2 regions of the Rhizobium sp. NLR22b genome follow, and region 1 is predicted to be linked to the other one. Evidence: riboswitches for the same ligand, from Rfam matches in the RefSeq annotation. Region 1 holds a riboswitch; the other holds the start of a gene.
What was found. Region 1 has a riboswitch for FMN ahead of HJC00_RS12960 (6,7-dimethyl-8-ribityllumazine synthase). Riboswitches for the same ligand answer to the same signal wherever they lie in the genome.

Region 1 (14,489 bases):
TTGGCCAAGAAGATGCCGGCATTGTTGACGAGCGCGTCGATCGAGCCGAAACGGTCGATCGCGGTTTTGGCCACGTGGGCCGCAGTCTCGGGATCGCCGATGTCGCCGTCGACGAGGGCCAGCCTGTCGGAAGCCGTGAGAGCATCCGACGCGCTGACCTGGCGGGAGGTGGCGACGACGTTGTAGCCGCGTTCGACGAAGGCATTGACGAGGCCTGCTCCGATACCCTGGGAGGCCCCGGTAATGATGACTGTCTTTTGCTTGGTCATGTTGAACTCCATTAATCTGGTTCGGGCAACACGAGCCTTGCGAGGGCGGGTCGCTCGAGATGGGCCGGCGCCTTAGCGCCGGCCATCGGTTGGTGTGTTTTCGCAAGGTGAATATGGCGAAAACCCTATTGCTCGATTAGATGGAAATATCTGGATTCTCTTTTGCAATGATGCAAAAGTGAAGGCATGGCGGACCTCAACGACATCGCTGTTTTCGTAAAGGTGGCGCAGTACGGGAGTTTCAGCCGTGCGGCCCATTCCCTCGGCATGCCCGTTTCAACTGTCAGTCGGAAGGTGACATCGTTAGAAGAACAGCTCGGTGTGACGCTCATCCAGCGCACGACGCGTAAGCTCAGTCTTACCGCGCAGGGGCAGGCCTATTACAATAGGTGCAGCGAGCCGCTCGCTCATCTCGTGGACGCCGAGCAGGCTCTTACGAAAACGCAAAGAAAGCCGGAGGGATTGTTGAAGATCTCCGTTCCGGTGATCTTCGGGCAGGAACCCTTCTACGAATTCGTCTCCTGTTTTCTGAAGATCTATCCCGATATTCAAATCGATCTTTTCGTCACCAATCTGTTTCTTGATCTGATCGCCGAAAATATCGACCTCGCCATCCGTTTCGGCGAGCTGAAGGACTCCTCCATCGTCGCGCAACGGCTCGGCAAGAGCGTCCGATATCTCGTCGCCGCACCCAGCTATTTCGAAGGCCGGGCGCTTCCTTCGAAGCCGGAGGACCTTAGGGATCATGATTGCGTGCTCCTGAACGGCCGCAACGGCGAAGGGGAGTGGCATCTGGTCAGCGGTCGGCGAGCGATCGACGTCCGTGTTAAGGGGCCGGTCTCCAGCCGGGATTTTGATGCAGTCAGCGCCTTTACCTATCGCGGCCACGGAATCGGGCTGCTGCCCTCGACCTATTGCGACGACGAAATCCGGAGAGGTGAGCTCATCCGCCTGCTGCCCGACTGGTCGTCGGAGGAAATCTTCGTACATGCCGTATACCCCACCCGGCGCTTCCTGCCCTTGCGCCTTCAGGTCTTTCTGGAAGCGCTGAAGACATGGAAAAGCCCATTGTGGTTGCCGCTCCACTGAATGCGGGATGGCATAAGGGACAGATGTCCCATAGCAGGCCTGACATAAGGCCCGGGAATACGCCAAACGAGCACTCACAGGCGCCACGATTTCGACACCCTCAATTTGGCGCGCCTGGCGCTTTGTCATCACTGAAAATTGAAACCGCCGGCGCGTCCGAGCACCCGCACCTCCGCAAGCTGTGTTACAGTTTCTTCGCTTCCTGACGAGGATTTGCCGATGCTGACGACACTTGCTGTGCTCATGGCTATTACCGGCGTCGCGCCGGCAGCTGGGGCGGGCGGAAACGAGGTCGACGTGACGCTTGTGCTTGCCGTCGACACCTCGCGGTCCATGGATTTCGAGGAGATCGGCATTCAGCGCGACGGTTATGTCGAGGCGCTGAAGCATAAGGAATTCATCGATGCGGTCAAGGGCGGTCTCACCGGCCGCATTGCCATCAGCTATTTCGAATGGGCTGGCTATGTCGTCCAGGATTCGATGATCGACTGGCAGGTGATCGAGACGGAAGCGGATGCGATCGCTTTCGCCGACAAGCTCGATGCCCGGCCGATCGCCACGCAACGACGCACCTCGATCTCCACCGCCATCGATCAGGGCGCCAGCATGATCATCACCGGTCCCTTTCGCGGCAGGCGCGAGGTGATCGACATTTCCGGCGACGGCCCCAACAATTCCGGCGATCCTGTCACACCCGCCCGCGACAAGGCGGTGGCATCAGGCATGATCATCAACGGGCTGACCATCATGCTGCGTCCTTCCGATGCACCCGGCGGGCTCGACAAATATTATGCCGATTGCGTGATCGGCGGCCCCGGCAGCTTCGTGCTGCCGGTCAACAAGATCGAGGATTTCGCCATCGCCGTGCGCCGAAAGCTGGTGCTCGAGATCAGCGGCATTTCCCCGTCGCCTGGGGTGGAGAGGATCGCCGCCGACGCGCCGACGACGGATTGTCTGATCGGCGAGAAGCAGTGGCGGGATATATTTGATCGATGAGGTGCGGGCTATGGCGCGCGACTTGGGACGAGCAGAGACGGGGGTGCCGCATGGCACCCCTAGAAAGGAAAGAAGCCTCGCCCTGAGGGGCTCGAAGGCGAAGCGGGTACTCCCAGCGTCTGTCGCCGCAACCTACAACGGCAGCTGCCTGCCGGCCTGCTCGCTGACCATGTATTCGGCGTACCAGTCCGGCCAGTTCTCGTCATGCTTGCCGCCGTTGCGTTTCTCGTGTTCGCCGTGGGCTTGGGCGGCGCGGCGGAGTGCCGCCGCAAGGTCGCTCGATGTCGAGAAGGCCGTCTCATCGGCGTCGATGCGTCCCGGCAGGCGGGTGGTGACTTCCTGAAACAACCAGCCGTTGCCATCCGGATCCTTGAAGGAGGCGAAGGAACGGTAGCTGCGGTGCTCGGGGTCGCGGCCGGCGACGCGCAGGCGGCCGAAGAGATAGGGCTCGTCCGTGCCGGCATAGACGCCCGATGCGTCGTGGAAGACCTCGCTCACCTCGACGCCGCGGGCGATGAGATCGCGCCGCGCGGCCTCGATGTCGGAGACGATCAGGTAGAGCCCTTGCGCTGAGCCGGGGGCGGCGGCCGTGACGTTCCTGCCGAAGATGATGGCGCAGCCGGAGCCCGGCGGGGTGAACTGAATCACCCGGAAATCGACATCATTGGCAAAGTCGGCGTCGAGCCTCCAGCCCAGGTTCTCATAAAAGCGTTTGGCGCGGTCGACGTCGGAAACGGGGATGACGACCACTTCGAGCTTGGTGTCGATCGGCCGTGTTTCTGGAATTTCGATGGGGGTTTCACTGCGCATTGCATTGCTCATCTTCAGCTCCCTTGAGGTTTGGACGCATTAAGAATGGCGATACATGTCGGGATCGAGTGGACCACAGCGTGGGGTGGGCGTCGAATCAATTATTCTGCTGTTGGAGAAGACGGCGGGCTTCTCCCGCCGTCAGTTTGTCGACAAGCCCGTCCTCTATTTGGCGTCGTCCTCGGCCTTGGCCGATGATCTGCTGCACCTGATGTAGATGCTCGGGACAAACCCGAGCATGACGAAAGAGCGGTTGGCCGACTTCGTCAGTTGGGGGATAGCGGACCGATCCTGCGCCTGTCGCGCGGGCTTCTATGCCGCAAGGGCGGCGCGCGTTTTGCCGATCATCAGGGCGGCGCGTGCCGCCTCGCGGCCTTTCTCGACGAAGTGCGCGCGATAGATCTGGGTATGGTGTTCCGTCTCCTGATACTGGTGCGGTGTCAGCGAAACGGATAGCACCGGCACGCCCGTATCCATGCCGGCACGCATCAGGCCGTCGACGACGGCCTGGGCGACGAATTCGTGGCGGTAGATCCCGCCGTCGACGACGAAGGCAGCGGCGATGACGGCGGCGTAACGTCCGGTCGCGGCAAGATCGCGCGACAAAAGCGGCATTTCGAAAGCGCCGGGGACATCGAATATGTCGATCTGTTCGGCGGGAACAAGCTGTTGGAAGCCTTCAAGCGCACGGTCGACGATATCGGCGTGCCAGCCGGCTTTGACGAAGGCATAACGGGTGGGTGTCATGGTAATCTCCTTTGGCGTACAGACACATCACCCAAGGCGATCACGAGCATCCGCCGCCAGCCCGGAGGGCAGCAGCAGCGCACGTTCTCTTTCATCCGGACTATGACCGTCGGCTCAGGCATCTCACCTGATCTGCTGACCCTTCCGAGGAAGGCGCTCGCGGGCTCGCAATCGAAACTGCATACCGCCGGTAGGGACTTTCACCCCGCCCTGAGAACGGCGCGGACAATAGGGGCAAGGCGGCGGGCTGGCAATAGGGTAAGATGGTTTCCGGATGGGTGCGTTGGTGTGTCCTCTAATATGGCCATTTGCCTTTCGCTGCAGCTCAAGGCGTTCATCGCTTTCGCTCCCCGCCCCTCATCTGCCTGCCGGGCTTCTTTTCCCCGCTGGGGAGAAGGGGAATCGCGGCGGGCGCCTCGCTCCATTTGAGATGTTTGCGGTAGGTATGGTCACCGTGAGGCTTGCTTCCCCTTCGCCCCAGCGGGGAAAAGAAGCCCGTCAGGGCAGATGAGGGGGTGAGCGACGATGGGAGCGAATGCGCTGAGCGTCAGCGAAGGGCACATGCTCCACCACCCTTGTTGAGCACGCCCTTCCGCCTACATGCTTCTGCTGAGGAATATCCATGTCGAAAAAGCATGCTGCTCCGCCTCACTGAGGGGTAGAGCAGCAACCATGGGAGAGAGCGATGCCAGAATCTTTCGTCGTGCGCCGCGAGACGCATCTTGCAGCGCCGCCGGCGGCGGTGTTTGCGCTGATGACCGATCCGGAGAAGATCCTGCGCTGGATGGGGACGGAGGCCGAGGTCGAGCCGGAGCCCGGCGGGCTCTATCTCGTCAACGTCACCGGCGCCCGTTTTGCGCGCGGCTCGTTTCGCGAGGTGGTGCCGGTGCATCGGCTTGCCTACAGCTTCGGCTGGGACGGCAGCGAGGTGGTGCCGCCCGGGTCGAGTCTGGTCGAGATCGACCTGATCGAACAGGGAGGCGGGACGCTTTTGCGGCTCACCCATAGCGGCCTGCCGAGTGCGGAGCAGTGCGCTGGCCACGAGGAAGGCTGGGCGCATTACCTCGGACGGCTCACCGAGGTCGCCGCCGGGCGCAACCCCGGTCCAGATCCATTTTACGGCAGGAGATGAACGGTTTTCGGCAGGCGGCGGGACGCCCCTCAAGCGCTTGACGCTACGGGAAGAACGGTTTGCCGCGGTCAAAAAAGTGCTGCTTTTTCGTCCGCAAACATGAACGTACAGTTCATCTCCAGTTCAATTTGGCGGTCCTAAGGTGATTGCGGCTGGATGAAATGGAGTTTTCGATGAAGGCACTTTCTATCGCGGCTGCCTTGCTCGCTGGCAGCCTCTCGATCGGCACGGCTCAGGCGATGCCGATCGGGGCAATCAAGGTTGAGAGCACTGTCACAAAGGTCGACTACGCCTGTGGTCGCGGTTGGCACCTGACCCGCTGGGGCGAATGCCGGCGCAACTGGCACCGCCCGCCGCCTGTAGCTTTCTATGGCGGTCCGCCCCGCTGGGGCTGGGAGCGGCGTCATCGCGATTGGGATAGCCCGCGCTGGGGCTATGAGCGGCGCTGGGACCGCGAACGCCGCTGGCGGGATGACTACTAAAAAGCCTTTGACAGAGGCAGACAAACGAGGGCCGGTGCGATGTTTCGCCCGGCCTTTATCCGTTGAAATAACGAATGCGCTCAAATGCGGCTGACGAGCCAGTGCTTTCCGTCGATCAGCTCTTCAAGCTCGGCCGGATCCTTGACGCCGAACTCGAACCATTCCACGAGTTCCTTCGCCTTCCGCTTGCTTTCCTCGGCTGTAAAGTCGATCCCATAGCGCTCGCACCAGCGTCGAAGGATCGACGTCAGCAGCGTCATGTCATTCCCGTCAAGCGGGTCTTTCGGCCAGTATGTCGTGCCCATCGCAACCCCTCAATCGCTAATGACAGGCTGGCACATAATCGAATCAATGTCGCGCAATTTAAAAGTGTTTATTGGGTTGTTTTCCACCGTGGTGAATGGTTTTCCACAGAGTTGTTGGACGGTGGGGTTGACAGGGGTGCGGAGGGACCCGGCTGGCGCAAGTGCCGAAAGGAAATCCCCCGGACACCTGAGGTGTCCTCAGTTGCCGACAAAGTCTCCTCCGTCATGCCCGGCCTTGTGCCGAGTATCTGACCAGGGCAGTTGTTTGAACGAAAACCGTTTATTTTCAGATGCATAATTGGATCGTCGCAGATCCTCGGCACAAGGACGAGGATGACGTCGGGGGTTTTGGTTGCCAACAGGCGGATACCGGAGACCACCTCAGAGGCCGCGGGAGTGTCCGTGGGCTGATGTCTCGGGGTTGCCCACGTCCTGTTGCAATGCCAATGTTAACCCATGGATCTGCCTTCCTCTCTTGCCTGGCTGATTGACGAGGCTGCGGCTTCGCCCGGTCCCGAACGGTTTCTGGCCGAGCTCGGGCGCCGGCTGCTGGCCGATGGCTTGGCGCTTTCCGGCGGCGCGCTGACACTTTCGGTGCCGCATCCGATCATCGCGCGCCGTACCTGGCTGTGGCGAGCCGAAACCGGAGCCGTCATCGAGGCGTTGGGTTTTGCCGCCGCACCTCAAAGCGATGCCGGGCGCGAATGGCTGGCCGGGCTTGGGCCGGTTTGGGAGGAGAGCATTGGAGCTTCGCGGGACGGCGCTGTGCTCGGCTGGGCGGGCGTCGGCAGGAGGACGGGGGCGGACGAATTTTCTCCTGATGAAGCCGCGCGGCTGCAGGAGATCGCGCGTTTTGCCGCCGCGCCGCTTACGGCCCTTGCGGCGCGGGAGGCGCGGGCGGCACTGCTTGAAGCCTATCTCGGCCGGCGCAGTGCGGCTCGGGTTCAGTCCGGTGCACTTGCCCGCGGCACCGGCGAAACCATTCGCGCCGCTCTTCTCTGCGCCGATTTGCGGGATTTCACCGCACTTTCCCAGGTGACGGAGCCGCAGGCGATGATATCAGCGCTCGACGCCTATTTCGACCGCGTCGCCGGCGCCGTGCACGCCTTCGGCGGCGAGGTGCTGAAATTCATCGGCGACGGCGTGCTGGCGATCTTTCCCGTCACCGCCGCTTCCGGTGACGAGGCCCGGGCTGATCGAGAAGCCTGCGAGGCGGCGCTTCGGGCCGTCGCCGCCAGCCGCGCCGGCATGATCCATCTCGATCGGATGCGCGAGGCTGAGGGGCTGGCGCCGCTGCCCTTCGGCGCCGCCCTGCATTTCGGCGAAATCCTCTGGGGCAATATCGGCGCCGCCGACCGGCTTGACTTCACCGCCATCGGCCCGGCGGTCAATCTGGTCAGCCGGCTGGAAGGGCTCTGCAAGCCGCTCGGCCACGGCGTTCTGATCTCAGGTGCCGTGGCGGCGAATACCGAGGCCGCGCTGACGCCGCTCGGCGAGCATGCCCTGCGCGGCATCGCCGAGCCCTGCGCCATCTTCACTTTGGCTGGGGTTTGAACCCTGAGATCGGGCTGTCCGCCTTCACCTGCCATGGCATGTTTTCCCACAAACCGCGCAGAAGAATCATTCTCGTAGGCGTGTGATCAAGCCTGGCCATCGCTGAAGATCGTTTTCGAATCTCCTTCGGAAAAGGTCTGCAAAGAAATATTTGCAAAGATATGTTTGCGATTGTATCCTTGGGTCATGAATGAGTACAATCCCCGACCCTCCCCAGATGCCGCCATCTCCCGGACCGTCAGCCGGGTCGTGCCCGAACCCACCGCACTGAAGGCGCTGGCGCACCCCGTCCGCCTGCGCATGCTCGGCATGCTGAGGATCGACGGCCCCGCCACGGCGACGCAGCTCGCCGCGCGGCTCGGCCTGAACAGCGGCGCGACCAGCTATCATCTGCGCCAGCTTGCCCAATATGGCTTCATCGAGGAGGCGCCGCATGGCTCACGACGCGACCGTTGGTGGCGCGCGCGCCATGAGCTGACCTCGGTGCCCGCAAGCGAGACGCAGGGGGAGGCGCTCGATCTCGATGTCGCCTTCAATCAGGCGGCGCTCTCGCTGCAGGTTGGCCAGATGCAGCAGGCGCTTGAGGAATATGCGGAGCTGCCGGCCAAATGGCGCAAGGCGACGGCCGCCGACGACATCATCATCCCGATGACCGCTGAAAAGGCCGAAGCCCTGACGAAACGGCTGAGCGATATCATTCTCGAAGCGATGCGGGAGGCCCCGCCGTTGGGGGAGGCGGCGTCTCGCAATCCTGACATCGTTCCCTTCTATGTCATGTTGCACGCCTTCCCCTATCCAGGCCGTGTTCCGCACCGCGAGCGGGATAACGAGCCGTGAGAAGGGGCAAGCCGTTTCTCGCGCTCGCCGCCGCCGAGACGCTATCGCTGTCCGGCACCCGGCTTTCGACTGTCGCCGTTCCCTGGCTGGTGCTGAGCGCCACCGGCAGCCCGGTGCTGACCGGGTTGACGGCGATGATAGAGATGCTGCCTTACGTGCTCGCCAAAGCGCTCGGCGGGCCGCTGATCGACCGGGTCGGCGCCAAGCGCATCGCCATCATCTGCGACGCCGCTTCCATGGCTGTGGTGGGTCTCGTTCCGCTTCTCGATCTCTTCGGCGTGTTGACGGTGCCGATGCTGCTGCCTCTTGTCTTTGCCATGGGTGTGCTGCGTGGTCCCTCCGACGCCGCCAAGCAGGCGATGGTTCCCGATATCGCCGCTCTCGCCGATGTGCCGCTCGAACGGGTGACCGGCGTCTCCAGCGCCATCGAGCGGCTGGCCTCGACGATGGGCGCGGCCGGCGCCGGCTTGCTGATCGGGCTGATCGGCCCGGGGCAGGCGCTCATCGTCAACGCCGCCACCTTTGCCGCGGCCACCGTAATCATTGCGACTGGCATACCGGGCATCCGCCGCACTCCTGCGATCCTCGCCGCGTCCGACGCGCGGCCAGCTTCATCCTATCTCGACGATCTCCGGGGAGGCTGGCGCTTTCTGCGCAGCGATGCCGTGCTCGTCAGTATTGTCACCATGGTGGCGATCACCAATCTGCTCGATCAAGCCTATCACGCCGTGCTGCTGCCCGTCTGGACGAAGAACGCCGGTCATGGGCCGGAGCTGCTCGGAGCGATGTTCGCCGCCTTCTGCGGCGCTTCCGTCGCGGGGGCGGCGATTGCCGCTGTTATTGGCGAGCGCATGCCGCGTCTGATCGTCTATACCGTGGCTTTCCTCCTGACCGGATGTCCACGCTTTCTGGTGCTCGCGGTGGATGCGCCGCTCGGCTCCGTCTTTGCGACGCTCGCAATCGCAGGCTTTGCCTCCGGTTTCCTCAACCCTATCCTGTCGGCGGTGATCTTCGAGCGCATCCCCAAACCGCTGACCGGCCGCGTCACGGCGATGAATACCGCTCTCTGCTTTGCCCTCATCCCCTTCGGCGGCCTCGTCGGTGGCGCGCTGATCAGCACGATCGGGCTTGGCGCGGCGTTGCTCCTTTGCGGCCTCGCTTACCTCGCTGCGACCCTCTTTCCGCTGGCGCTCAAGAGCTTTCGCGGTTTTGACAAGGCCGTGGCATGAGCCCCGCGCAGGCCCTAGCCTTGCCCTCCGATTTCCTCGAACAACAGATCGATGAAGCAGCGCACTCGCGGCTCCAGCATGCCTTTGTCGGGATAGAGCGCCACGATCTTCGTGTCGTCGGTTTCGAGGTCAGACAGGACCTGCCGGAGACGACCGGCGGTCAACTCGGCGGCGACAACGAAGTGCGGAAGAAGGGCGATTCCGAGGCCGGCCATGCAGGCGTCACGAACGGCTTCTCCGCTGTCGAGCCTCAGGCGGCTGCGCCCCTGCGCCTTGATCCAGCCGCCACCACTGCGAAAGCGCCAGCCCTGCCTTTGGCCGCGGCTGGTGAAGAACAGGCAGTCATGGGCCGCCAGATCCCCTATATCGCGAGGCATGCCGCGTTCGGAGAGGTAGGAGGGCGAGGCACAGAGCCGCGCCTTGTCACTGGAGATCACGCGCGCGATCAACCGGCTGTCGGCCGCCGATGGCGTCGCGCCAATCCCGATCGCCAGATCGAAGCCATCTTCGACGTTGTCGGCCGGGCGATCGGTGAAGTTCACTTCGACCTGCATGTCGGGCCAGGTGCGAAGATATTTTTCGAGTAAGGGAAGGACGACGAGCCGTCCGAAGAGACCGGGAACGGCAAGCCTGAGAACGCCTCGCGGCGTGCCGCTTTGCCCCGCAATGCTCGCCTCCGCCTCGTCGACCGATGCCAGGATCTGCAGCCCGTGCTCGTAGAACAGTCGTCCTTCGTCGGTCAGGCTCAGTGTTCTCGTTGTCCGGTTGAGCAGGCGCGCCCCGAGCCGCTCTTCCAGGCGGGTGACGGCCTTTCCCGCTGCCGAACGGGAGAGGCCCATGGCCTGGCCGCCGGCGATAAAGCTTCCGGCATCGACGACGGCCATGAAGATCAGGATATCGTTCAGGTTCGTGCGCGGCATTAGGCAACTCGAGCGATTTGACTGCAGCCTTAAGTCGGTCGCGATGTGACAGATTCAAGGCTCGCATCATCAACGTCGACCGCGCCAGTTAGGTCCCGGGTGCATCGAAATGATGGCGGCCGACGACAGCTGCCGTTTCTCATCACCACCGCTTCTATTGAAGGCTCGCGCAAGCCTCGCTGTCAGCGCCAGCCGAGCGCCGGAGCGACGTGGGTGAGGATCGCTTCGATGACGTGGGCGTTGTAGGCGACGCCGAGCTGGTTTGGCACGGTGAGCAGCAGCGTGTCGGCCTCGGCAATCGCCTCGTCTTCCGCAAGCTGCTTGATGAGCACGTCAGGTTCGGCGGCGTAGCTGCGGCCGAAGATCGCCCGGGTCTTCTCGTCGATGAAGCCGATCTTGTCGCCTTCGTCGCCGCCAAAGCCGAAATAGGCGCGGTCACGTTCGTCGACGAGCGCGAAGATGCTGCGGCTGACCGAAACGCGCGGTTCGCGTGTATGGCCGGCCGCCTTCCAGGCTTCACGATAGGCGCGGATCTGGTCGGCCTGCTGGACGTGGAACGGCTCGCCGGTTTCGTCGTCCTTCAGTGTTGAGCTCTGCAGGTTCATGCCGAGCTTGGCGGCCCAGACGGCGGTGGCGTTGGAGCTCGCCCCCCACCAGATACGCTCGCGCAGGCCTTCCGAATGCGGCTCGAGACGCAGGAGGCCGGGTGGATTCGGAAACATCGGCCGCGGGTTCGGTTTGGCGAAGCCTTCGCCGCGCAGCACCTCAAGGAAGACTTCGGCATGATGCCTGGCCATGTCGGCCTCGCTCTGACCTTCCGGCGGCGCATAGCCGAAATGGCGCCAGCCGTCGATCACCTGTTCGGGCGAGCCCCGGCTGATGCCGAGTTGCAGCCGCCCCCCGGCGATGAGATCGGCAGCACCGGCATCCTCGGCCATATAGAGCGGGTTCTCGTAGCGCATGTCGATCACGGCCGTGCCGATTTCGATCCGGTTGGTCCTGGCGCCGACGGCCGCCAGCAGCGGAAAAGGCGCTGCGAGCTGCCTGGCGAAATGGTGCACGCGGAAATAGGCACCATCGGCGCCGAGCTCCTCGGCCGCCACGGCAAGGTCGATCGACTGCAGCAGCGCATCGCCCGCCGAGCGCGTCTGCGATTGAAGCGAGGGCGTCCAGTGCCCGAACGAGAGAAAACCGATCTTCTTCATGTCGCACCTTTATCCGTTGCGTCATAGTGGATCGGTCATGGCATAGTTTCGGTGCGTAAGACAATCACAACCAGAGAGAACGGCGCGCTTTCCCGGAGGCGTTTGCTCAAGCGGGACGCGAAGCAATGTCAGAGGCGCCGAACCGTCATCTGCACCCCAGCCCCAGCCTGCTGGCAAGCCCCAGCCAGGGAGCCAGGTGAAAGGCGCTCATCAGCAGGTACATCGGCACCATCCCGCCGATCGGGAAGGCATCCGATGTAGTCGTGCAGATCGTGTCGGCGCTGCCGGTTACTGCCGTCAGCAGCGCCATGATCGCAAATGTTGGGGCGGCGGCGAGAGACAGAAAATCGGCGGCGGCGAGAGCGGGCTTGACCGGCTCGTCGGCGGGTCCGTCAGCGGCGGCGATCGACAGCCAACTCGCGGTGCCGAGGGAGGGGCTGACGTCGTCAGCCCGTTTTGAGGCGTGAGAGAAGAGCGCCATTGTTGTCACTCCTTGCCGTAGCGGTCGTGGTGGCGCCACCAGATGCCGGTTTCGTTGCGGCCCTTCGGCGCGCGGTCCAGCCATTGGTACACGCCCCAGAGCCCGTCGAGTCCGCGCGCATAACTGGAATAGCTGTGGTAGACGCCGCCATCGATGAGTTCGAAAGCGCTGACGCCGGGGCGGTCGCGGGTGTAGGTGGGAACGTCGGTGCCGGTCATGGACGCGATCTGGACGATGGGTTCGTCGCTGCCGCGCGACTGCCAGTCCGGCACGGTCTTGCCCGCCGGCGGTTCGGGGGCGGGCGGTTCGCGACGGTAGTTGTATTCGATCTCGCCGAGACGCTGCTGCTCCGGGCTGAACCAGACGCTGAAATCGGCGTTGAAATCGCTGCCGGCTGACGAGGCCCAGGGAAAGCTCCAGTCCATGCGCCGCTTGAAGGCCTCAAGCTTTGCAAGCGGCGCGCGCGAGACCGCCCAGAAGGCGACGTCGTGATTTTCCAGGTGGACGAAGAAACCGTTGAAGCCGTCGGCGATCGAGGAGCAGGAGGGGCATCCGGCGCTGTAATCCGGCCCGAACATGAAATGATAGATCAGGAGCTGCGAACGCCCGCCGAAGAGATCCTTCAGCGAAGCACCGCCGCCTTCGGTGTCGAAGTGGTAGTCCTTGCCGATCCTCACACGGGGCAATTGCTGGCGTTTGGCCGCCAGCGCATCGCTTCGCCGGGTCAGTTCCTTTTCCTCCTCGAGCAGATCAAGTCTCGCCGCCAGCCATTGCTCGCGAGTTGCGTTCAGCATTGCCGTCATGGGTCTTCTCCTTTGCCTGTCTCTCGTCGTAGCATCCGGCGCGCTTGCCTGCCGTTGAAAGAAGATTACGGCGGGAGGGACAAATGCCGGGAGTGACAAGTGTGACGGGATTTGAATGGACTCGCTGATTACGGCCGCGGCGCAGGCGCTGGCATCGGGCGATACGCTTGGCGCGCTGAAACGGGTGGCGCTGCGCGACGATGCGCCTGCGCTGGCGCTGCGCGGCATCGCCATGGCGCAGCTCGGTGACCTCATCCGCGCCAAGGCGCTGCTGAAGAGCGCTGCGCGCGCATTCGGACCGCGGGAGGCGGTGGCCCGCGCCCGCTGTGTCGTCGCCGAGGCCGAGATCGCGCTCGTATCGCGCGATCTCACCTGGCCGCCGAAGGTGCTGGAGGGGGCGCGCAAGGTTCTGGAAGCGCATGGCGACCGGGTCAACGCCGCCCATGCCGGCAATATCGCCATTCGCCTGATGGTGCTGATCGGCCGGCTCGACGAGGCCGAGCAGGCGCTGGCCGCGCTCGACCCGACGCCGCTGCCGCCGGCCTTGCTGGCCGCCCATGAGCTTGTCGCGGCTGGGATCGCGGTCCGGCGCTTGCGGACGCAGCCGGCGCGCGCGGCGCTCGAACGGGCAAGGCTTGCGGCGCGGCGGGCCGACATGCCCGTGCTCACGGCGGAGGTCGAGACCGCTGGACATGTGCTCGATCTGCCGGCGGCGCGCCTGGTTTCGCGTGGGCATGAACGGCCGCTGCTGCTTGCCGAGGTGGAGGCGCTCTTTTCAAATGGCACGCTCGTCGTCGATGCCTGCCGCCATGTCGTGCGCGCGGGCAGTGCGGTGGTGCCGCTGGCGAGCCGGCCGGTGCTTTTCGCCCTCGCTCGTGCGCTTGCCGAAGCCTGGCCGGCGGATGTGTCGCGCGGGGCGCTGATCGCACGCGCCTTCCGCGGCAAGCATGCCGATGAATCGCATCGCGCCCGGCTGCGCGTCGAGATCGGCCGGCTGCGGACGGAATTAGCCGGGCTGGCGGAAGTCTCGGCTACCGAGCGCGGTTTTACCCTTTCCCCTGCCGGCGCCGCTGAGGTTGCAGTGCTTGCCCCGCTCGTCGAAGGGCCGCATGCGGCGGTGCTCGCCTTGCTCGCCGATGGCGAAGCGTGGTCGAGTTCGGCGTTGGCAATCGCGCTCGGCACCAGTCCGCGCACCGTGCAGCGGGCGCTGGATGCGCTCGCCGGCGAGGAGAAGGTGCAAGCGATCGGACGCGGGCGGGCGCGCCGCTGGATGAGCCCGCCGCTCTCCTCTTTCCCGACGATCTTGTTACTCCCGGGACCGCTGCCGAGCGACTAGTATGGGTCAACCGACAAGGAGGAAGACATGAAGACATCGGCTGCGACCATTCTGCGTGAATATGGACCCTTTCCGGGTGCGGAGCGCGTTCACGGCGTCACCTTCGACGGCCGGCATGTCTGGTTCGCCTCGGGCGACAGGCTGAACGCACTCGATCCCGACAGCGGCGAAGTGGTGCGGTCGATCGAAGTCGCCTCTCACGCCGGCACGGCTTTCGACGGCGAGTTCCTCTATCAGATTGCCGAGGACGTCATTCACAAGATCGACCCGAAGACCGGCCAGATTCTTTCCACC
Region 2 (14,489 bases), on a different contig from region 1:
TGGTCGGAAGTGGTAAGCGCCGGTCCAGCCACGCGCTTCATAGTGTTGGCGTTCCGTTGTAATAAAGCTGTCACGTCCGGGGAACGCGGGCGTTAGCGTGGCTTGAAAAGCGTAGTCAGAACCTCCACTTGTAGAGCCAAGTGAGAGCCGGCCGGTCCCAAGCGGCCGTGCAGAGAGCCCGGTAACGGGACGATGGAAAGGACAAAAAAATGACGAAGAAAACGTCTGTAGCGAGCAGCACCGCCTACCCTGTTTTGCCTTTGCGCGACATCGTGGTGTTCCCGCATATGATCGTGCCGCTGTTTGTCGGACGGGAAAAATCGATCCGTGCGCTCGAAGAAGTCATGGGCTCGGACAAGCAGATCATGCTGGTGACGCAGGTCAACGCCAGCGACGATGATCCGGACCCTTCGGCGATTCACAATGTCGGCACGGTGGCCAACGTGCTGCAGCTCCTGAAGCTGCCCGACGGCACCGTCAAGGTTCTCGTCGAAGGCCGCGCTCGCGCCGAGATCGACACCTATTCCAGCCGCGAGGATTTCTACGAGGCGCTCGGCCATGTGCTCGAGGAGCCCCATGACGATCCGGTCGAGCTGGAAGCCTTGTCGCGCTCGGTCGTCTCCGAATTCGAAAGCTATGTGAAGCTCAACAAGAAAATTTCGCCCGAAGTGGTCGGCGCCGCCAGCCAGATCGACGACTATTCCAAGCTCGCCGATACGGTCGCCTCGCATCTGTCGATCAAGATCACCGAGAAGCAGGAGATGCTGGAGACGACCAGCGTCAAGCAGCGTCTCGAAAAGGCTCTCGGCTTCATGGAAGGCGAGATCTCGGTCCTGCAGGTCGAAAAGCGCATCCGCTCGCGCGTCAAGCGCCAGATGGAGAAGACCCAGCGCGAATACTACCTCAATGAGCAGATGAAGGCGATCCAGAAGGAGCTCGGTGACGGCGAGGAAGGCCGCGACGAGATGAGCGAACTGGAAGAGCGCATCGCCAAGACCAAGCTGTCCAAGGAAGCCCGTGAAAAGGCCGAGGCGGAGCTGAAGAAGCTGCGCCAGATGAGCCCGATGTCGGCGGAAGCCACCGTCGTGCGCAATTATCTCGATTGGCTGCTCGGCATCCCGTGGGGCAAGAAGTCGAAGATCAAGGCCGACCTCAACAATGCCGAGAAGATCCTCGAAGCCGATCACTTCGGTCTCGACAAGGTCAAGGAGCGCATCGTCGAATATCTGGCCGTGCAGGCGCGTGCCACCAAGATCAAAGGCCCGATCCTCTGCCTCGTCGGCCCTCCGGGCGTCGGCAAGACCTCGCTGGCCCAGTCGATCGCCAAGGCGACCGGCCGTGAGTATGTCCGCATGGCGCTCGGCGGCGTTCGCGACGAAGCCGAAATCCGCGGTCACCGCCGCACCTATATCGGCTCGATGCCCGGCAAGGTCATCCAGTCGATGAAGAAAGCGAAGAAGTCCAACCCGCTCTTCCTGCTCGATGAAATCGACAAGATGGGCATGGACTTCCGCGGCGATCCGTCCTCGGCCCTGCTCGAAGTGCTCGATCCGGCGCAGAACTCGACCTTCATGGACCATTACCTGGAAGTCGAATACGACCTCTCCGACGTGATGTTCATCACGACGGCGAATACGCTGAACATTCCGGCGCCGCTGATGGACCGCATGGAAATCATCCGTATCGCCGGCTACACCGAGGATGAAAAGCGCGAGATCGCCAAGCGGCACCTGTTGCCGAAGGCCATCAAGGAACATGCGTTGCAGCCGGAAGAATTCTCGGTCAGCGACGATGCCCTGATGGCAATCAGCCAGCAGTATACCCGCGAAGCAGGTGTCCGCAGCTTCGAACGCGAATTGATGAAGCTCGCCCGCAAGGCGGTCACCGAGATCATCAAGGGCAAGACGAAGTCCGTTCACGTGACGGCCGCCAACATCGCCGACTATCTCGGCGTCCCGCGCTTCCGCCATGGCGAGGCCGAGGGCGAGGATCAGGTCGGCGTCGTGACCGGTCTTGCCTGGACGGAAGTCGGCGGCGAGCTGCTGACCATCGAAGGTGTGATGATGCCGGGCAAGGGCCGCATGACGGTTACCGGCAATCTGAAGGACGTCATGAAGGAATCGATCTCGGCGGCGGCCTCCTATGTCCGCTCGCGCGCTGTCGATTTCGGCATCGAACCGCCTATGTTCGAAAAGAACGACATCCACGTGCACGTGCCGGAAGGGGCGACGCCGAAGGATGGCCCGTCGGCCGGTGTCGCCATGGCAACCGCCATTGTCTCGATCATGACCGGCATCCCGGTCAACAAGCATGTGGCCATGACCGGTGAAATCACCCTCCGCGGCCGTGTGCTGCCGATCGGCGGCCTCAAGGAAAAGCTGCTAGCAGCGCTTCGCGGCGGCATCAAGAAGGTGCTGATTCCGGAGGAGAACGCCAAGGACCTGGCGGAGATTCCGGACAATGTGAAGAACAACATGGAGATCATTCCGGTCTCGCGGATGGGCGAGGTGATCAAGCACGCGCTGATCCGGCGGCCGGAGCCGATCGAGTGGGATGGGACGGTGGAAACGCCCGTCATCACTTCGGTCGAAGGCCTCGATGACACGGGCGCAACCATAGCGCATTGAGTGGCATTTGCCACATTTGTGCCCTATTGGCGCAAAAGACGCAAAAAGGCTGGCGGAAACGCCAGCCTTTTTTGTGAAAACGTCATGGAGACGCTTGCTTTTCCTTGATTTGCAGGGCTTTTGGGTTCCCGGCGGGCCTGATGAAACCTAATCTGCGCCTAGCTTAGATTTGAGTCGTTTCATACCATTTAGAAAGGGGTGGAAACATGAACAAGAATGAACTCGTGTCCGCAGTCGCCGAAAAGGCAGGACTGACGAAGTCTGACGCGGCTTCCGCTGTTGACGCGGTTTTTGACGTTGTCCAGGCCGAACTCAAGAACAAGGGCGACATCCGCCTCGCTGGTTTCGGCAGCTTCACCGTTTCTCATCGCGCTGCAACGAAGGGCCGTAACCCGTCGACCGGCGCTGAAGTCGATATCCCGGCTCGCAACGTTCCGAAGTTCACGCCCGGCAAGGGCCTGAAGGACGCCGTCAACGGCTGATTTGATCGTCCGCCGGCCGTAAACGAGAACGGTTGAGCAGGATTTCGAGGGGTTCGGCGCGCCGGACCCCTTTTTGTTTTGCCGCTTGCCGCAGGCAGCGCTTTGTTTTACGAACGGTGCTGTTCTCAGGGCGGGGTGAAAGTCCCCACCGGCGGTAAGGGCTGCGGCCCGAGCCCGCGAGCGCCTTCCGAGGCTTTGGCAGGGGAAGGGTCAGCAGATCCGGTGCGATTCCGGAGCCGACGGTATAGTCCGGATGAAAGAGAATGAGCATGGCCGCGAGCGGGCAGGGGACTGCCGGCGTCTGCGCACCGTCGCCTCATGCGTCCTGATTTATGTTGGTCGCCTGCATAATTCCCTAAATCGGAATCGATTTGAGGATGAAATTATGCAGCAATTAAAAGCGCTACAGCGTCCTTTGCGCGTCTGGAAAGACGCGCGGCGCTGTAGTTCTGGGTGGAAGACATGAATCAGAATTCCCTTACAATGCAGCGTTCCCGCGCCTTTGCTGGCGCTGCTTTCATGGTGCTTGGAGGCGTCGCTTTCTCGCTGCTCAACGTCGTCACCCAATGGCTGACCATGAAGCTCGCCTTTCCGCCAGCCTCTGCTGCTTTCTGGCAATATGCCTTCGCCTTCCTCTTCTCCTTGCCCTTCCTGCGCAAATCCGGCCTTGCGGCTATGCGTACGAACTATCCCTGGCGGCACGTCGTGCGCGTCGTCTTTGCCGCGCTCGGCGTCGAGGCCTGGGTTTCCGGTCTTGCCTCAGTGCCGATCTGGCAGGCGATCGCGCTGGTCATGACCTCACCCTTCTTCATCATTCTCGGTGCCCGCCTGTTCCTCGGTGAGCGCGTCGGCGCGGCCCGCTGGGCAGCGACCGGTGTCGGCTTTGCCGGCGCCATGATCATCCTCCAGCCATGGTCGGACAGCTTCACCTGGGCAGCGCTCCTGCCGGTACTCTCGGCACTGCTCTGGGGTGCCTCGTCGCTCATCACCAAGAGCCTGACCGGTATCGAGAGGCCGGAGACCATCATCGTCTGGTTGTTGGTGCTGCTGACGCCGATCAACGGCGGTCTGGCGCTTGCTGCGGGCTTCGCAGTGCCGCCAGGCACGACACTCGCGCTCTTCCTTCTGGCAGGCCTCCTGACGGTCGTGGCGCAGTATCTGCTGACCCTTGCCTATGCCAGCGCCGACGCCGCCTATGTCCAGCCCTTCGATGACCTGAAGCTGCCGCTCAACGTGCTCGCCGGCTGGCTGTTCTTCGGCTATGCGCCCGCCGGCTATCTGTGGCTGGGCGCTGCACTCATTCTTTCCGCGTCGCTCTTCATCATGAGGAACGAGATGCGTCGGGAAAAACAGGCAGCCTGACGCCGACCCTCTGAAATTTCGGGGGCTGTCATGTCTCTGTCATAGCGGTCCCGCAAACCCCTCTGTTCGATCTTTTTGGACATTGGGGGTTTCCATGACAGTTTCATCCCGCAAGGCAGCGCTCGCTGCCGTGCTTCTCGCATCCGTGGCCTTCCCGGCTGCGGCCGAGCCGGTTTTCAACCGCATCGCCTCTTTCCCGGTCGCTCAGAACCTGCCTGGTGACAAGGACAAGCTGTCGCCGACATCCGCAGAAATCATCACCGCGACCGACGACGGCAACACCCTGATCTATAGCGACAGCCCGTTCGATGCGATCGGCTTCATCGACATCACCGACGCCAGGGTTCCGAGGGCCGGCGGCGCGCTGATGATGGATGGCGAGCCGACATCGGTCACCTCGAGTGCCGGCAAGGCGCTGGTTGCCGTCAATACCTCCGAAAGCAAGGCCAGGCCCTCCGGCCGCCTCGCAATCGTCGACGTAGCGACAAAGAAGATCGAGAACACCTGCGATCTCGGCGGCCAGCCGGATTCCATCGCCCTCAACAAGGACAAGACGCTCGGTGCCATCGCGATCGAAAACGAGCGCGACGAAGACGTCAATGACGGCAAGATCCCGCAGATGCCGGCGGGCGACCTCGCCGTTTTCCAGGTCAAGAACGGCACCGTCGATTGCGGCACCATCAGGCATGTGGCGCTGACCGGCCTTGGCGGTGTCGCCCCTGAAGACCCGGAGCCGGAATTCGTTGCCTTCAACGGGCAGAACGAGATTGCGCTGACGCTGCAGGACAACAACGAGATCGTCATCATCGATGCCAACACGGCTCAGGTGAAGGCCCACTTCTCCGCCGGCAGCGTTGATCTCTCAGGCATCGACACCAAACGCGACGGCGCCCTGAAATTCTCGAGCGAATCGAAGGGCGTCCTGCGCGAGCCTGATGCCGTGAAGTGGCTGGACGACAACCGCCTCGTCATTGCCAATGAAGGCGATTACCAGGGCGGCTCGCGCGGCTTCACCAACTTCGACAAGGCGGGCAAGGTTCTCTATGAATCGGGCGCTTCCTTTGAACGCGCCGTCGCCCATATCGGCCATTACCCCGAAAGCCGTTCGGGATCGAAGGGCGTCGAGCCGGAAGGCCTTGAAGCTGCCAAGTTCGGCGACGACCAATATTTCTTCCTGCTTGCCGAGCGCGCCTCGGTCGTTGGCGTCTATAAGGATACCGGCGCCGACCCCGAACTCATGCAGCTTCTGCCGTCGGGCATTTCGCCGGAAGGCGGGGTCGCCATCCCGCAGCGTAACCTCTTTGCGACCGCCAATGAACTCGATCTCGGCAAGGACGGCGGGGTGCGCTCGCACGTAATGATCTATGAGCGTGCGGAAGGCGACCAAGCCTATCCGCAGATCGTCTCCGCCGACAAGGAAGGCACTCCGATCGGTTTCGCAGCGCTTTCGGGTCTCGCCGCCGTTCCCGGCAAACCGGGCATGCTCTACGCCGTCAGCGACAGCGCTCTGGGCTCGCAGCCGACGATCTACACGATCGACGCAACCAAGAAGCCGGCCGTCATCATCGACGCGCTCGTCGTCAAGCGTGACGGCGCTCCAGCCCAGAAGCTCGACATCGAAGGCATCGCGGCGGCGGCCGACGGCTCCTTCTGGCTTGCCTCGGAAGGAAACAGCGAACGCCTCGTCCCGCATGCCCTCTACAACGTCAATGCCAAGGGCGACATCAAGGCCGAGATCGCCCTGCCTAGGGAACTCGCCGCCAACGAGATCCGCTACGGCTTCGAGGGTGTGACCATTGTCGGCACCGGCGACGATGCCACGCTCTGGATGGCCGTCCAGCGCGAGTGGGGTGACGACGAGAAGGGCTTCGTCAAGCTCGTCTCATACAATCCGAAGAAGAAGGAATGGGGCGCCGTGCGCTATCCGCTCGACAAGACGGAAAGTGGCTGGGTCGGCCTGTCTGAGATCTCCGCCCACGGCGATAGCGTCTATATCATCGAGCGCGACAATCTCGTCGGCGACGCCGCCAGGCTGAAGAAGCTTTACAAGGTGGCGATCTCGGAACTGAAGCCGGCCAAGCTCGGGGGCGAACTGCCGGTCGTGAAGAAGACCGAAGCGCACGATTTCCTCGGCGAACTGAAGACGGCGACCAACGGCTATGTGCTCGACAAGCTCGAAGGCTTCACCTTCGACGCATCGGGCAAGCCTTACGCTGTCACCGATAATGACGGTGTGAGCGACTCGTCCGGGGAAACCCTGTTCTTCCCGGTCAACCTGACCGCCACGAACTGAGTTCGCGTTCCCATCGAACTTAAAGGCCGGGTTTTGCTCCCGGCCTTTTTCTTTTGGCCGATTCGCCCCTGAACGGCCGATGGCCTACGTCATGAATTTGGGCAAGGCAGCCGCCAATGCGTCGACCGCAAGACGAGTCCTGAGCGGCAGGTGCGATGTCTGCAGCCACAGCGCATGACAATCATACGGGAATTCCGGCTCGTCCGGCAGGACCACCACCAGCATCCCTGCCTGCACACGGTCCCGGATAAGCCAGGAGGGCAGCCAGGCGAGCCCCATGCCTGCCGTTGCCGCATCGGCAATGGCATCGAGATCATCGAGCCTCAAACGGCTCTTGGGCCTGATTTCAATCGGTGGCTCTTCGCCGCGTGGAAAAAGCCACGGACGGAACCGGGCGGAGCGGGCATAGACGATAGCATCGTGCCCGCCGAGATCCTTGAGCTGTTCAGGCCTGCCGTGGTCATCGAGATAGGCCGGCGAGGCGCAGACCACCATGCGCTGGCGCGCGACACGGCGCGCAATGACGCCCAATCTATCCTCCAACTCGCCGGTGCGGATCGCGAGATCGTAGCCGCCCTCCGCGAGGTCGACGACAGGATCGCTGAGCGATAGATCAAGTTCGAGATTCGGATGCCGCTGAGCGAGTTCGATTAGGATCGGGACCACGCAGCGCCGACCGAAATGAACGGGCATAGTGACGCGCAGCCTTCCGCAGGGTTCGGAAAGATGGTCGACTGCAAGCGCATCCGCAGCCTCGGTCTCCGCAAGGATCATCCGGCAGCGCTCGTAATAGGCGCGTCCGAATTCCGTCGGGCTCTGGCGCCGCGTCGTCCGGTTGATGAGGCTCACACCCAAGCGCTCCTCGAGAAAGCGGATATGCTTGCCGACCATCGGTCCGGACAGGCCAAGAGCCGCGGCGGCCGCTGCGAATGAGCCCAGATCGACGGCCTTCACGAAGACGGCCATGCTGGTGAGACGATCCATATTGCAAACTCTTGGTTTCTTCTGTCTTACCTCCGGGCCAATTTATCTTCTGGAGGCGGCTTGGCATAGATCATTCGGTTCAATCATTTTGGAGTTGATATCGAATGCCACGCGTAATCCGCTTTCATGAGCTTGGCGGCCCCGAGGTTCTCCGCATCGAAGATGTAGTGATTCCCGCGCCCCAGCCGGGGTTGGTTCAGATCCGTGTCAAGGCGCTGGGCATCAATCGCGCTGAAGCTTTGTTGCGGTCAGGCGCCTATATCGAAACCGCGCCGCTGCCTTCTGGCCTCGGCCTCGAAGCGGCCGGTATCGTCGAGGCGGTGGGCGAGGGTGTGGATGGTTTTGTGCCGGGCGACCGTGTTAGCATCATCCCGCCCATCTCCATGGTCCAGTGGCCGGCTTATGGGGAACTCATAAATTTTCCCGCCGAATTTGTCGTCAGGCATCCGCCGACGCTGTCCTGGGAGGCGGCCGCTGCCGTCTGGATGCCGTTTTTGACGGCCTACGGCGCACTCATCGACACTGCCGGGTTGAGCAAAGGTGATTTCGTCGCCGTTACCGCGGCCTCGAGCAGCGTGGGTCTTGCTGCGATCCAGATTGCCAACAAGGTCGGTGCGATGCCGATTGCGATTACCAGGACCTCCCGCAAGCGTAAGGCATTGCACGATGCCGGTGCTGCGCATGTCCTCGCTTCACAGGAGGAAGATCTGGAAATGAAGCTGAAGGCCGTCGCCGGCCGGGATGGCGTTCGGGTCGTCTTCGATGCTGTCGCCGGCCCCATTTTCGAACCGCTGAGCGCGGCAATGTCATCGGGCGGCATTTTCATCGAATATGGCGGATTGAACCAGGAGCCGACGCCGTTTCCGCTCCCTGCGGTGCTCGGCAAAGGCCTGACGCTACGCGGTTATCTCGTCCATGAGATTCTCCGCGACCCGGCGCGGCTGCAGGCTGCAAAGACCTTTATCTACGAAGGGCTCGCGTCCGGCGCCCTGGAACCTGTCATATCAAGGACATTCCCTTTCGAACAGATCGTCGAAGCGCACCGCTTCTTGGAATCGAACGAGCAGTTCGGCAAGATTGTCGTGACGGTCTGATCCGGTCCTTCTTGGGATGATGTCTCAGGCCCGGCCAAGTGGCCGGGCGGGCTAGAACGGCCCGTCAGAGCTTACCAGCGCTGATGCACATGCGGTGCGATCAGCCGCTCGTAGATTTCACGCGTCGCCGCCATGACATCGGCCGAAAGCGGCGCGAGGTCGGCGGCGGCCGCGTTTGCCTTGGCCTGTTCGGCATTGCGGGCGCCGGGGATGACGACGGTGACCGCTTCAGCCATCAGGACCCAACGCAGCGCGAAGCCAGCCATAGTGGCGCCGGCTGGCACCAGCTTGCGCACTTCCTCGACCGCCTGCAGTCCGACCTCGAAGGGAACGCCTGCAAAAGTCTCGCCGACATCGAAGGCCTCACCATGGCGATTGAAATTGCGGTGGTCGTCGCTGGCGAAATGTGTAAGCCGGGTGATCTTGCCGGAGAGAAGGCCGCTTGCCAGCGGCACGCGGGCGATGATCGCCACGTTCCTGCGGCGTGCTTCCTGGAAAAACAGATGGGCGGGGCGCTGGCGGAAGATATTGTAGATGATCTGAATACTGACGACGCCGGGATATTCGATCGCCTTCAGCCCGTCCTCGACCTTTTCGACGCTGACGCCATAGCCCTTGATCTTGCCGGCCTTCTGCAGCGTGTCCAGGCTCTCGAAGACCTCAGGCTGGTAAAGCACCTCGCGCGGCGGGCAGTGCAACTGCACGAGGTCGAGACAGTCAACCGCAAGATTCTCCAGGCTGCGATCGATAAAGCCCTCGAGATTGGCCCTGGTATAGCCTTCCGCGACATGCGGGGTGAGGCGGCGGCCTGCCTTGGTCGCGACCATCGGGCGCTCGCCGCCGCGTGCCTTCAAGACATCGGCAATGATCTTTTCCGAGCGGCCGTCGCCGTAAACATCCGCCGTGTCGATGAACGTCATGCCGGCATCGAGCGCGGCATTCAGCGCCGCGCGCCCATCCGCCTCGCTGATATCGCCCCAGGAGCCGCCGATCTGCCAGGCGCCGAAGCCGACATTGGTGACGGTGAAGGGCGTGCGGCCAAAAGCATGGTGTTTCATGAACATCTCCCCAGGTTATGAAAGGCACTCGCCTATCAGGCGGGCAACTGTGCGGCAATTGCCAATCCGGCCTTGATCGGTCGCCTCGATCAAATATCGTCCGGAGACAAGGCTTCAACCGCAATGGACGGAAAGGAACGATCATGGAGATTAAACCCGCTGGCTCTCGCCCTTCAACGAAACCGCCGGCCGACTACTTTACCGGCAATGTTCGCCAGGATCCGCTGATCGAGCCGCCGGCGCCGGCCCGGGTGAGGGCAACCTCCGTCACCTTCGAACCGGGCGCCCGCACGGCTTGGCACACGCATCCGCTCGGCCAGACGCTGGTCGTCACCTCAGGCAAGGGCCTCGCCCAGAGCTGGGGCGAGGAGATTCGCGAAATCCGCGCCGGCGACACCGTCTGGTTTGCGCCGCGCGAAAAACACTGGCACGGCGCCGGCCCGGACACGGCAATGACGCACATCGCTATCCACGAGGCATTGGACGGCAGTCATGTCGACTGGATGGAAAAGGTCAGCGACGATCAATATTCCGGCAAGGCGTAAAGCATGTCTCGCAAAAGTGTGCAGCGGTTTTGCGATAAAGACATGCGCAAAAAAGACTAAAGCGCGGGCCAAGCGAATCTGAAGATCGCGCCGCGCTTTAGACGGATCAGAGGCGCTTCAGGCAATAGGAAAAATGCGCGTGTGATTCGACCGTCAGGAATTCGAATTGCCAGCCATAATCCTTGCAGAATTTGGTAACCGCCTCGACGACACCGTAGACGATCGGTTTGACCGTGTTGCCGGTGCAGAAATCATGACCGGCAATGCGTCCTGTCCGCTTCACCTTCTTCTCGCAGAGCAAGAGCTCCTGCCAGGTGAGCTCGAACGAATGGTCGGTGTCGATATAGGCCCAGTCGAGGAAGTCATCCGCGAATTCGGCGAGCTTGTCGAGCGATGTGCCTTGCATCAGGTGCAGCCGGCCGGCGCCGATCTCGGCTGCGAAATTCGTGTGAATCGCGTCGAGCCCGGAGCTGTAGCGATCCATCGACCAGGGATCGATGAGATAAAGCTGGGCGGGGCGATTCTTTTCCAGGATCTCCGCCGTATATTCGCCGAAGGCTGCACCCACTTCGACGCCGATGCCGCCATTCGGGATCCGGTAGAGCAGTTCGCCGCGATCCGGCAGCAGCCGGGCGTTTTCCATATGATGGGCGCTGAGCGGGGTGCGCGGCATGCTCGCCCGCAGCGCCTGCCTTTCTTCACGTGTCTTCATCTCTGATCTCGGGATTGGGGCGGCTGACGGCCCTGGTGCGGTTCGAGGGAACGTAGGACCAGCCGACGCCGATGACAACGGCATGACAAGAATTTGCTTCTTTCGGACAAAGCGTTAAGTTTCGCCTGTGAATGACGAAAGAGCCCTGGGAGGAGCGACTTCATGAGACGGATGTGGCCCGAAGAGTTCAATGCCATCATTGCCGATGCCGAAGAAGTGATGCTGGAATCATCCGCAGAAGCAGGCGCCGGCGAGCCGCTGCACCGGAAGGCGCTGAAGGCGCGCATCGCCATGGAAGATTACGAGCGAATCTGGCCGCTCGCCGAGATGCGCTTCCGATTGGGCGAGGGGCCGTTCGCCGGCAAGGCCATCACGCTCATCACCACCAACCCTCATTATCATCCCTGGCATCCAAAGGATGGCGGCAGCGTCGAATCCGTCTCGGACAGCGGCCGCCACTACAAGACGGATTACCTCGTCGTGCATTTCCTGCTCGATGACGTAAGGGAAACCTCACCTGCCTGATCGGTTGCCCCGGGGTTGCCAACGGCGACGCCGGGGATGCTGACGCCGAGTTGATCTTCACCCTGATGACAATGACGGCGATATCGCTAAGCTCGCCGGACCGATCCTTGCCAATTGGAGGTTCCCATGATGGGCAATGTGCTGGATATTCCGGTCAAGACGGTGGATGGTCGACAGATCACACTGAACGAATACAAGGGCAGGGTGCTTCTGATCGTCAACGTCGCCTCGAAATGCGGACTCACGCCGCAATATGAGGGACTGGAAAGGCTCTATGGCGAAAAGCGCGAGCGCGGCTTCGTCATCGCCGCTTTCCCCGCCAACGACTTCAAGGGCCAGGAACCCGGCACCGACGCCGAGATCTTCGATTTCTGCACCACCACCTACGACGTCACCTTCCCGATTTTTTCTAAGATTTCGGTCAAGGGCGAGGCCCAGCACCCGCTCTACCGGCAGCTGACCAAATCGGGCGTGAAGACGACGGGCGAGGGTCCGATGCGCGAACGCCTGAATGCCCACGGCATTTCAGGCGGCGACGAGGATGACATCCTCTGGAATTTCGAAAAATTCCTGATCGGCCGCGACGGCAAAGTCGCCGCCCGCTTTGCGCCCGATGTGACGGCGGATGATTCGCGGCTGGTTTCCGCGGTGGATCAAGAACTGGCGAAGGCATGATTTGCCAGGAGCCGAGCAGGATCTTCAGATCCCGAGCACGGTCACAAGCGGGGGCGTAAAGTCCTTGAAACCCAGTCTCGGCTGGTCGCATCTCCTGTCAAACTTCGTCTTCGATACGTGGCGCTGACAGTTCGGATTCGTTTTGAACGCGTATCCGGGCAGGCTGACATATGTGGCGCTTGGCGCGCCAAGGGCTATCGCGATGCACAGCGTCAATGCGGAGCTGAGAGCCCTCATGGCACACCTCCAGGTGTCATAAGCCTCCAAACGCGAAGACTTTCCGGGCGGCGATTCTCCCACTTTTGCCGGCCCCCATCCATTCGCCCAATAGGAGGTGGCCCGGCGGCCGGAGTAGTCCGTTTTGGCGGAACCTGGTTTCCAGACGGCGCCGCATTTGACCTGCCGGACAGCTATGCTGCGCCGGAACGTCTTGCCGAAGCCGCGTTCCCAGCCGGCAGCCTCTGCAGAGGCAGATAGCTGCGTGAGCCAGTCAGCGGCAGATGAGACTGCGGTTGTTGACATCACTCTTTGAAACTTGAGGGGAAGAATGGTGGGCGATGAGAGACTCGAAAACTCGATACTCTCATTGTGACGTTCGATAAAGTCATGAGAAGCAAAAGAAAAATATGTATTAATATATGCTAATTTGTGACATTGTGACCAACGATATTTTGTGACTTTTTTCGGAAAATCAGGCCTTCATGTCAGGTCCGATCAGAAAACTCGATTTATCAATTTTACTATGCCGGCCTGAACCATTTCGCGTGTTAATGCTGTGAGGGGGTAGTCGCCAGCGGGGCCCGACATGCTGGGAGTGCTTTCGTAGAACCGAACTTTCTTGCTATGGACTTCGGCAAATATGGTGAATGACGGATTCCTCTGAGAGTGGCGGGGCTCGTCTTTCGTGATAATCACCAGGCTTACGTTGGCGGGCGTGGTCTGGCCGGTTCTCGGATTCTCCACCCGTTCGGCCTTGCGGTCGACCCGAAAATCGTAGCCCTGCGATTTGATGTATTCGCCAATCTCGTTCATGACGGGTAGGATAATACTGTCGATTGCCTCCTCGAACTCAGCCTTGAATTTGGCTTCCGCACTTACCATCGCTTCTTTCTGAACCTGACGCGCCTGCTCCGCCTCGCGATGGCGGCTGAAAATTTGGTCCAAAGACTTCTTTACGTTGTCTTCCAAGGTAGTCTCCTTTGAGGTTGCCATCGTGGATTCACTCGCACGAATCAGCGCGACAGGCTTCTTATTAATCTATCCCGTGCTTACAACCGCAAGGTTATGTTTGTATTTTTTGTTCCAGTTTTCTTGGAGTAAATGCAACATTGTGGTTATGGGTGCGGATTCACCCTGAATAGACTCGTTGCAGAACACGAGTCAGGGATATGCCATGGACATGGGGGCACTGTCCGACGCGGGCCTTTTTCTGTGAGGTAATTACCGCTCGGTGGGCTCGTAGATGTCGAAATGCATACCTCGCACATTTCGGACACGCCAAGTCTCATCTAGTTTCTCGAGACGGGCATTGATCCACTCGGCCGGAGGCAAGTCGAGGCCGGCTTCCATGCGTGGCGTTAGCTTTCCTCTATTCTCATTCTGGTATTCGGCCGTGAAACGCCCGATTAGGTAATGCCGCTGTGGACGTTTGACTTCGTCGATTGCAGATGCTGTAGGCATCTGAGTCTCAAATTTTTCCTTGAGATCCTTATTTCGCTGCTCAAGATCTTTGATTTGTTCGTCCCGCCGCGCAATCCGGCTTTCAAGGTTCGATACCTTTTCGGCATTAAACCACCGGCCGGTGAGAAAGCCGCCGGTAGCCATCGTCCCCGCAAAGGATAGGAAGATCCATGGTTCTTTTTGGATCAACTGCCACGCGTTTTGCAGAGATTCGATTAGGTTCATGTCGCCTCCTTCGGGTGCGTTACAGACCCACTTTATATCATGGCGGAGGATGTAAAAACCGGACGACACTAACGCGATACCCGACTATTTTCTGTCCTGTGATAGCGTTAATTTTAAGCGTGGAAGCAATCGCAATGCTGAACGGCACTTCGGAAGAAATGGAACAACAAGCTCGCAAGCTAACGGATGCACAGCTTGCGGAATTAGCTGGGATGAATGACAGTCCT

Region 2: it holds a riboswitch for FMN, as region 1 does, so the genes downstream of both, HJC00_RS21830 (DMT family transporter) here and HJC00_RS12960 (6,7-dimethyl-8-ribityllumazine synthase) in region 1, are expected to answer to the same signal.

The regions. Positions count from the first base shown of each region.
Region 1 covers NZ_JABDWM010000007.1:32,581-47,069, forward strand. The annotation lists gene HJC00_RS12940 (SDR family NAD(P)-dependent oxidoreductase) at 1-269, opposite strand, end outside; gene HJC00_RS12945 (LysR family transcriptional regulator) at 456-1,358, shown strand; gene HJC00_RS12950 (DUF1194 domain-containing protein) at 1,578-2,354, shown strand; gene HJC00_RS12955 (VOC family protein) at 2,487-3,176, opposite strand; gene HJC00_RS12960 (6,7-dimethyl-8-ribityllumazine synthase) at 3,477-3,911, opposite strand; FMN riboswitch at 3,991-4,133, opposite strand; gene HJC00_RS12965 (SRPBCC domain-containing protein) at 4,597-5,043, shown strand; gene HJC00_RS12970 (GCG_CRPN prefix-to-repeats domain-containing protein) at 5,217-5,525, shown strand; gene HJC00_RS12975 (hypothetical protein) at 5,606-5,830, opposite strand; gene HJC00_RS12980 (adenylate/guanylate cyclase domain-containing protein) at 6,287-7,384, shown strand; gene HJC00_RS12985 (helix-turn-helix transcriptional regulator) at 7,571-8,221, shown strand; gene HJC00_RS12990 (MFS transporter) at 8,218-9,450, shown strand; gene HJC00_RS12995 (LysR family transcriptional regulator) at 9,465-10,370, opposite strand; gene HJC00_RS13000 (LLM class flavin-dependent oxidoreductase) at 10,553-11,575, opposite strand; gene HJC00_RS13005 (hypothetical protein) at 11,721-12,056, opposite strand; gene HJC00_RS13010 (DUF899 family protein) at 12,062-12,859, opposite strand; gene HJC00_RS13015 (helix-turn-helix domain-containing protein) at 12,975-14,195, shown strand; gene HJC00_RS13020 (PQQ-binding-like beta-propeller repeat protein) at 14,223-14,489, shown strand, end outside.
Region 2 covers NZ_JABDWM010000014.1:54,123-68,611, forward strand. The annotation lists gene lon (endopeptidase La) at 210-2,627, shown strand; gene hupB (DNA-binding protein HupB) at 2,834-3,109, shown strand; FMN riboswitch at 3,227-3,378, shown strand; gene HJC00_RS21830 (DMT family transporter) at 3,572-4,471, shown strand; gene HJC00_RS21835 (esterase-like activity of phytase family protein) at 4,566-6,764, shown strand; gene HJC00_RS21840 (LysR family transcriptional regulator) at 6,849-7,748, opposite strand; gene HJC00_RS21845 (zinc-dependent alcohol dehydrogenase family protein) at 7,853-8,842, shown strand; gene HJC00_RS21850 (aldo/keto reductase) at 8,914-9,900, opposite strand; gene HJC00_RS21855 (cupin domain-containing protein) at 10,044-10,445, shown strand; gene HJC00_RS21860 (class I SAM-dependent methyltransferase) at 10,552-11,157, opposite strand; gene HJC00_RS21865 (hypothetical protein) at 11,320-11,682, shown strand; gene HJC00_RS21870 (glutathione peroxidase) at 11,809-12,357, shown strand; gene HJC00_RS33040 (hypothetical protein) at 12,382-12,594, opposite strand; gene HJC00_RS21875 (hypothetical protein) at 13,072-13,545, opposite strand; gene HJC00_RS21880 (hypothetical protein) at 13,798-14,262, opposite strand; gene HJC00_RS21885 (hypothetical protein) at 14,397-14,489, shown strand, end outside.